DNA from 2 places in the Streptomyces sp. NPDC002817 genome. Region 1 is predicted to be linked to the other one. Evidence: riboswitches for the same ligand, from Rfam matches in the RefSeq annotation. Region 1 holds a riboswitch; the other holds the start of a gene.

The links. Region 1 has a riboswitch for thiamine pyrophosphate ahead of thiO (glycine oxidase ThiO). Riboswitches for the same ligand answer to the same signal wherever they lie in the genome.
Region 2: another riboswitch for thiamine pyrophosphate. It lies ahead of ACWD3I_RS28420 (thiamine ABC transporter substrate-binding protein); the one in region 1 lies ahead of thiO (glycine oxidase ThiO).

The regions. Positions count from the first base shown of each region.
Region 1 covers NZ_JBSFUY010000023.1:53,457-57,588, reverse strand. The annotation lists gene ACWD3I_RS33480 (Rv2175c family DNA-binding protein) at 1-164, opposite strand, end outside; gene ACWD3I_RS33475 (NAD(P)/FAD-dependent oxidoreductase) at 230-1,447, opposite strand; gene ACWD3I_RS33470 (hypothetical protein) at 1,480-1,830, opposite strand; TPP riboswitch at 1,883-1,994, shown strand; gene thiO (glycine oxidase ThiO) at 1,992-3,146, shown strand; gene thiS (sulfur carrier protein ThiS) at 3,143-3,343, shown strand; gene ACWD3I_RS33455 (thiazole synthase) at 3,347-4,132, shown strand, end outside.
Region 2 covers NZ_JBSFUY010000017.1:88,887-93,018, reverse strand. The annotation lists gene ACWD3I_RS28425 (ABC transporter permease) at 1-1,301, opposite strand, end outside; gene ACWD3I_RS28420 (thiamine ABC transporter substrate-binding protein) at 1,346-2,416, opposite strand; TPP riboswitch at 2,495-2,602, opposite strand; gene rlmN (23S rRNA (adenine(2503)-C(2))-methyltransferase RlmN) at 2,626-3,732, opposite strand; gene ACWD3I_RS28410 (NUDIX domain-containing protein) at 3,775-4,132, opposite strand, start outside.

The DNA.
Region 1 (4,132 bases):
GGGACGTGCAGTGCGCGGTTCTCACCACGGCGTACGGCGATGAGCTGGCCGTCCTTGACCAGCTGGCGCGCACGCGTCACCTCGACATCGAGGATTTCCGCGATGTCGGGGAGGGTGAGCCAGGCAGGGACGAGAGCATCGATCTTTGCGTCAATCTCGGTCACGACATCAAGCCTGCCATCCCGCACTGACAGTCGGAAGCCAGACCCCCGCGACCTGGGCTTTCGAACTACACTGTCGCCGCCTTCAGGGGCCTCGCCGGGTCCGCCAGCAGCTCCGGGTCCAGCTCCGGCCCCGCCTCGATCAGCCGCCGTCCCTGTGCCAGGTCCCGGGGCCGGCCCACCGCCAGCAGGGCGATGAGGCGGTTCTCGCGCAGCCAGCAGACCGTCCAGGCCGGGCCGGACGGGTCGCCGCGCCACAGCACCGTGTCGGCGGACGTGTGGTGGCCGACGTACTGGACGAAGCGGCCGAACTGCTCGGACCAGAAGTACGGCACGGGGTCGTAGACCGCGGGCGTCTCGCCGATGATGTTGGCCGCCACCGTGCGCGGGCCCTGGAGGGCGTTGTCCCAGTGGTGGACCAGCAGTCGCTCGCCGTACCTTCCCGAGGGGAAGGACGCGCAGTCGCCGACCGCGTAGACGTCCGGCGCGGAGGTGCGCAGGCGGTCGTCGGCCACGACCTCGCCGTGCGCGCCGAGCTCGATGCCCGAGCCGGCCAGCCAGGCCGTGGCGGGGCGGGCGCCGATGCCGACCACGACGGCGTCCGCGGGCAGCCGTGTGCCGTCGTCCAGGAGGACCTCGCCGGGCCGCACCCGCTCCACGCGCGCGTGGGTGCGCAATGTGGCACCGGCGTCGGCGTACCAGGACGACATCGGCGCGGCCACCTCCGCAGGGAGCGCCCCCGCGAGCGGCCTTTCGGCGGCCTCGACGACCGTCACCGCGCAGCCCGCCTCGCGCGCGGCGGTGGCGAACTCGGCGCCGATCCAGCCCGCGCCGACCACCACGATGTCGTGCTGCCGGGCGAGTACGGGCCGCAGCCGCTCGGCGTCGTCGAGGGTGCGCAGCAGATGGACGCCGGGGACGCCCTCCGCGCCGGGCAGCCGGATCGGTTCGGCACCGGTGGCGAGGACCAGGACGTCGTACGGCACGGGCCCGGACCCGGTGTCCAGTTCGTGCTCGGCGGGGCGGACGCCCAGCACCTCGCGGCCCAGTTCCAGTGCGATGCCGAGCGCCTCGAAGTCGATGTCGAAGGCGGAGCCCTCGGCCTTGCCGAGCAGTACGGCCTTGGACAACGGCGGCCGGTCGTACGGCTGATGCGGCTCCGCGCCGATGAGGGTCACGGTGCCGGTGAAACCCTGTTCGCGCAGGGCTACCGCGGTCTGCACGCCGGCCATGCCCGCGCCGACCACGACCACGCGCCGCTGAGACTGCTCCGTCTGCTCGCTCACCGGATCACCATAGACAACTGACAATTTGTCAGTCAGCGGTCATGCACCGTGACCTGCTCCACAACGCTCGTCCCGCTGCCCGGCTGCGACTCCCACTCCCAGCTCTCCTCCAGCCGCACCCGCCCGTCCGGCAGCTCGACGACCGTGGACACGCAGTGCCCCGACGAGGTCGTCCCGTCGTGCTTGAGCTGGACGTACCGGAAGTCGAGCCGGTCGCCCTCCCGGGTACCCACCAGATGCCCGCGCACGACGTCGCCGCCCCCGTACTCGGCCCAGATCTCGCCGCTCTTCTCGTGGTACGTGAACCGGGTGCGGGTACCCACCTGACCTGCGGCCTGGTCGACGACGGGGGCGAGGACGAGGCCGTCCAGCGAGCGGGGCATGGCAGCAGGCTCCCTTACACAAGCGCAAAACCAAGAGCTAGGGTGGCCAACGTAGAGCACTCGCGGGAGCCCGGACGCACCGGGCTGAGAGGGAGGCTGGCGGCCTCCGACCGTACGAACCTGATCCGGGTCATGCCGGCGAAGGGAGGGGCTGGACGCCCATGTCCTCACGTACGTCAGACGTCCTGGTCGTCGGGGGCGGAATCATCGGCCTTGTCACGGCCTGGCGGGCCGCGCAGCGCGGTTTCGCCACGGCCGTCGTCGATCCCGAACCGGGCGGCGGGGCCGCCCGGGTGGCCGCCGGGATGCTGGCCGCCGTCACGGAACTGCACTACGGCGAGCAGACCCTGCTGGGCCTGAACCTGGCCTCGGCCCGCCGCTATCCGGAGTTCGCGGCCGAGCTCACCGAGCTCACCGGCCACGACCTCGGCTACCGCCGCTGCGGCACGCTCGCCGTCGCGCTGGACGCCGACGACCGTGCCCATCTGCGGGAACTGCACGCTCTTCAGCAGGAGTCGGGCCTGGAGTCGGAGTGGCTGTCCGGGCGGGAGTGCCGGCGCCTGGAGCCGATGCTCGCGCCGGGCGTGCGTGGCGGGCTGCGGGTCGACGGCGACCATCAGATCGACCCCCGGCGGCTGGTCAAGGCGCTGCTGGCCGCCTGCGAGCGGGCGGGCGTGGTCTTCCACCGCCTCTGGGCCGAGCGCCTGGACCTCGTAGGGGACCGGGCCGCCGGCATCACGGCCACCGACGGCACCCGGCTGGGCGCGGCCCAGGTGGTGCTCGCCGCCGGCAGCCTCAGCGGGCGGCTCGCCGGTGTTCCCGACGACGTCCTGCCGCCGGTGCGGCCCGTGAAGGGGCAGGTGCTGCGGCTGACCGTGCCGCAGCGGTACGCGCCCTTCCTGAACCGGACCGTGCGTGCCGTGGTCCGTGGCAGCCAGGTCTATCTGGTGCCGCGCGAGAACGGCGAGCTGGTGATCGGGGCGACCAGCGAGGAGCAGGGCTGGGACACCACGGTGACCGCGGGCGGGGTGTACGAGCTGCTGCGCGACGCCCATGAGCTGGTGCCGGGCATCACGGAGCTGCCGCTCACGGAGACCCGCGCCGGGCTGCGCCCCGGTTCCCCCGACAACGCTCCGCTGCTCGGACCGACCGAGCTCCCTGGGCTGCTCCTGGCGACCGGCCACTATCGCAACGGTGTGCTACTCACGCCGGTCACCGGCGACGCGATGGCCCATGTGCTGACCACGGGTGAACTGCCGGACGAGGTCCGCCCCTTCACCCCCCGGCGTTTCACCTTCACGGAGCTGCCCGCATGAACATCTCCGTCAACGGAGAGCCGCGGGAGATCGCTCCCGGCACGGCTCTCGACACCGTCGTGCGGGCCCTCGCCCCGGCCCCCGCCGGAGTGGCCGCGGCCCTCAACGAAACCGTCGTCCCGCGCGGACAGTGGCCGTCGACGTCCCTCCGCGAGGGAGACCGCGTCGAGGTCCTCACCGCCGTCCAAGGAGGCTGACCCATGGCCGACGATCCCTTCGTCCTCGGCGGCAGGACCTTCTCCTCCCGCCTGATCATGGGCACCGGCGGCGTGCCCAGCCTGGATGTGCTGGAGCGGGCGCTGACCGCCTCCGGCACCGAGCTGACCACGGTCGCGATGCGGCGGGTGGATCCGAATGTGCACGGCTCGGTCCTCTCCGTGCTGACCAGGCTCGGCATCGAGGTGCTGCCCAACACCGCGGGCTGCTTCACCGCGGGCGAGGCCGTGCTGACGGCCCGCCTCGCGCGCGAGGCCCTCGGCACCGATCTGGTCAAGCTGGAGGTCATCGCCGACGAACGCACCCTGCTGCCGGACCCCATCGAGCTCCTGGACGCCGCGGAGACCCTGGTCGACGACGGTTTCACGGTGCTGCCGTACACCAACGACGACCCCGTCCTCGCGCGGAAGCTGGAGGACGTGGGCTGCGCGGCGATCATGCCGCTGGGATCCCCGATCGGCTCCGGGCTCGGGATCCGCAACCCGCACAACTTCCAGCTGATCGTCGAGCACGCGCGCGTGCCGGTGATCCTGGACGCGGGGGCCGGTACGGCGTCGGACGCGGCGCTCGCGATGGAGCTGGGGTGCGCGGGTGTGATGCTCGCCTCGGCGGTGACGCGGGCCCAGGAGCCGGAGCTGATGGCGCACGCGATGCGGCACGCGGTGGAGGCGGGCCGGCTGGCGTACCGGGCGGGGCGCATCCCCAAGCGGCATTTCGCCGAAGCCTCGTCCCCCAAGGAGGGGTTGGCGCGACTGGATCCCGAACGCCCC
Region 2 (4,132 bases), on a different contig from region 1:
GCCGCGGCCTCCCGCAGCCGGTGGTCCACGGCCCGCAGCACGGGCAGCATGGTCCGTACGACGAAGGGCACACCGACCAGCGCCTGCGCGAGCGGCACCAGGATCCACGAGGCCCGCAGATCCAGCGGCGGCTCGTCGAGGGCGATCAGGAACCCGAACCCGACCGTCACCGCGGACACGCCCAGCGGCAGCATCAGCAGCGCGTCGAAGCCCCGTACGAACCGCCCCGCGTCCCGCCGGGTCAGCGCGGCCGCGGCGAGACCGCCGATCACCACCGCGATGGCCGTGGCGGCGACTGCGTACGCCAGAGAGTTGCCGATCGCCTCGATCGGAGGCACCAGGAACACTCCCCCGTCGGACTTCGTCAGCGCTCGGTAGTACCCGAAGTCGGGGGCGTCCAGCGACCGTTGCACGAGCACGGCGAGCGGCAGCAGGATCAGGACGAGCACGGTGGCCAGCACCCCGCCCAGCAGCGCCCACTGCCCCGCCCCACGCGGCCGCCGGGCCGTCACGGACGCGTCCACCAGCCGCAGCGCGGTCTCCCGTCGCCGTACGGTCCAGGCGTGCAGGGCGAGGATCGAGCCGACGGCCACGAACTGGATGATCGTGAGGACCGCGGCCGTGGCGAGGTCGAAGATCTCCGAGGTCTGGCGGTAGATCTCCACCTCGAGGGTGGAGAAGGTCGGTCCGCCGAGGATCTGCACCACGCCGAAGGAGGTGAAGGTGAACAGGAAGACCATGAGGGCGGCGGCCGCCACGGCGGGCCCGAGCGCGGGCAGGGTCACCTTCCGCCAGGCTGCGAGGCGCGAGGCGCCCAGCATCCGCGCGGCCTCCTCCTGCCGCGGGTCGAGCTGTGCCCAGAGCCCGCCGACCGTCCGTACGACGACCGCGTAGTTGAAGAAGACGTGCGCGAGCAGGATCGCCCACACCGTCGTGTCCAGCCGTACGCCCCACAGCTCGTCGAGCAGTCCCCCACGCCCGACCAGTGCCAGGAACGCCGTACCCACCACGACCGTCGGCAGCACGAACGGCACCGTCACGACCGCCCGCAGGATCTGCTTGCCCGGGAAGTCGAAGCGGGCGAAGACATAGGCGCCCGGCAGCGCGATCAGCAGGGTGAGCGCGGTGGAGGCGAGGGCCTGCCAGGTGGTGAACCACAGGACGTGCCGGATGTCGGACTGTGCGAGCACGTCCGTGATCCGGCCGAACCGCCACGCGCCGTCGGCCTTGAGCCCGCGCGCCACGATCGCGGCGACGGGCCAGGCGAAGAAGACCCCGAAGAACGCGACGGGCAGGGCCATGAGCCCGAGCCGCGTCACGTTCCCCTTGAGGCTCCCGCGTGGGGCTACTTCAGTACGAGCGAGGTCCACGACTTGACCCACTGGTCACGGTTGTCGGCGATCTTGGCGGGGTCGAGGGTCTCGGGGTCCTTGGCGGCGGGCCCGTACTTCGTGAACTCGGCGGGCACGGCCGCCCCCTCGACCACCGGGTAGACGAACATGTTGAGCGGCATGTCCTCCTGGAACTTCTTGCTGATCAGGAAGTCGATGAGCGCCTTGCCGCCCGCGCTGTTCCGCGCGTTGCTCAGCAGCCCCGCGAACTCGATCTGCCGGAAGCAGGTGCCCTCCGCGACCCCGGTCGGCGCGGTCGTCGGCTTCGGATCGGCGTAGATCACCTCGGCGGGCGGCGAGGAGGCGTACGAGACGACGAGCGGCCGGTCGGCCTTGGCCTTCTTGCCGCCGGCGGACCCCGAGAACTCCTCGTTGTAGGCCTGCTCCCAGCCGTCGACGACCTTCACGCCGTTGGCCTTGAGCTTCGTCCAGTAGTCCTGCCAGCCGTCGTCGCCGTACTTGGCGGCGGTGCCGAGCAGGAACCCGAGCCCCGGCGAGGAGGTGGAGGCGTTCTCGGTGACGAGGAGGTTCTTGTAGGCGGGCTTGATCAGGTCGTCGTACGACGTCGGCGGGGCCAGCTCGTGCTCGCTGAAGTAGGCCTTGTCGTAGTTGACGCAGATGTCGCCGGTGTCGATGGGCGTGACCTTGTCCCCGTCGACCCGGTACCCGGCCCCGATCTCATCGGCACCCTTCGCCTCGTACGACTGGAACAGCCCGTTGTCCAGCGCCCTCGACAGCAGGGTGTTGTCGACGCCGAAGAAGACGTCGCCCTGCGGGTTGTCCTTGGTCAGGATCGCCTTGTTGACGGCCTGCCCGGCGTCACCGTCCTCGAGGACCTTGACCTTGTACCCGGACTCCTTCTCGAACGCGGCGAGCACGCTCTTGGAGACGGCCCACGAGTTGTGGCTGACGAGGGTGACGGTCTTGGAGTCGCCGCCGCTGTCGCTGTCGGACGACCCGCACGCGGAGAGCGCGACGAGACCGAACCCGACGGCGAAGACCGTGGCCTTCTTGGTGATGCTCACTGGATTCCTCCTGGGTTGACCAGGAAGAGACGCGGCCCTGCCCGGAACCTCTGAAAGGCTCCGGGCAGGGCGCAACAGCTTGAGTAATGACCGATCTCCCTACCCAGAATGACCTGGGCCAGGTTCGGAGGGTCTGCGGCCCGATTGCCGCACTCTCAGCGCTGTGGCGCTCCCCTGTCGGAATATGAAGATGTACGTACGAGCTCAGGTTACCGCTCGCCCGCCGCCAGCTGACCGCAGGCCCCGTCGATCTCCTGCCCACGGGTGTCCCGAACGGTGACGGGCACCCCGTGCGCGGCGATGGCCTCCACGAAGGCCTTCTCGTCCTCCGGCCGGGAGGCGGTCCACTTGGACCCTGGAGTCGGGTTCAGCGGAATGAGGTTCACATGCACGGGCTTGCCCCTGAGCAGCCGCCCGAGCCGGTCACCACGCCAGGCCTGGTCGTTGATGTCCCGGATGAGCGCGTACTCGATGGAGAGCCGGCGCCCCGACTTCTCGACGTACTCGAAACCGGCGTCGAGCACCTCGCGCACCTTCCACCGCGTGTTCACGGGTACGAGGGTGTCGCGCAGCTCGTCGTCCGGCGCGTGCAGCGAGATCGCGAGCCGGCACTTGAAGCCCTCGTCGGCGAACCGGTGGATGGCCGGCACCAGACCGACGGTCGAGACGGTGATGCCACGCTGCGAGATGCCGAGCCCGTCGGGGGCGGGGTCGGTGAGGGCACGGATGGACTGCACGACCCGCTTGTAGTTGGCGAGCGGCTCACCCATGCCCATGAAGACGATGTTGGAGAGCCGCGCGGGCCCACCGGGCACGTCCCCGTCGCGCAGCGCCCGCATCCCGTCCACGATCTGATGGACGATCTCGGCGGTGGACAGATTCCGGTCGAGCCCGGCCTGCCCGGTCGCGCAGAAGGGACAGTTCATCCCGCACCCGGCCTGCGAGCTGATGCACATGGTCACCCGGTCCGGGTACCGCATCAGCACCGACTCCACGAGCGTCCCGTCGAACAGCCGCCACAACGTCTTGCGCGTGGTCCCCTGGTCGGTCGACAGATGCCGTACGACGGTCATCAGCTCAGGAAGCAGCGCCTCCTGCAGCTTTCCGCGAGCACCGGCCGGGATATCGGTCCACTGCTCCGGCTCGTGCGCGTACCGCGCGAAGTAGTGCTGCGAGAGCTGCTTGGCACGGAACGGCTTCTCACCGATCTCGGCCACGACGTCCTTGCGCTCGGCAGGCGTGAGATCGGCAAGGTGCCGCGGCGGCTTCTTGGCTCCGCGGGGGGCGACGAAAGTGAGTTCTCCGGGCTTGGGCATGGTCATACCAGTGTCGCAGATCAACCGGAGTGCCCCAGTCGACTACCGCCACGCCCAGAGATGGGCGGAAACCACCCCGTCGCCGGCCTCCCTGGTCCAGAAGTTCCACGAGGAGAGACCCGGCACCTCGACGTCCACGTCGTGGAAGACGTATTCGGACGCCAGGCCGGGATACGACGGTGACGAGTCCCGGCGCAGACGCCGTTCGGAGATGGGGCCCACGACGACTCCGGGGCCTTCGACCCCGAGTTCCTCGGCCACGCACCGCCGTGCCGTGTCCGCCGCCTGCTCCCCTGGCTTCATCTTCTCGGCGGGGGCTTCGTCCCGGGGACGCCAACTGCCGTCGGCCATCAGCTGCGCGATCTCCACGAGCTCCTTGCCGTCCTGTCTGATGCGCAGG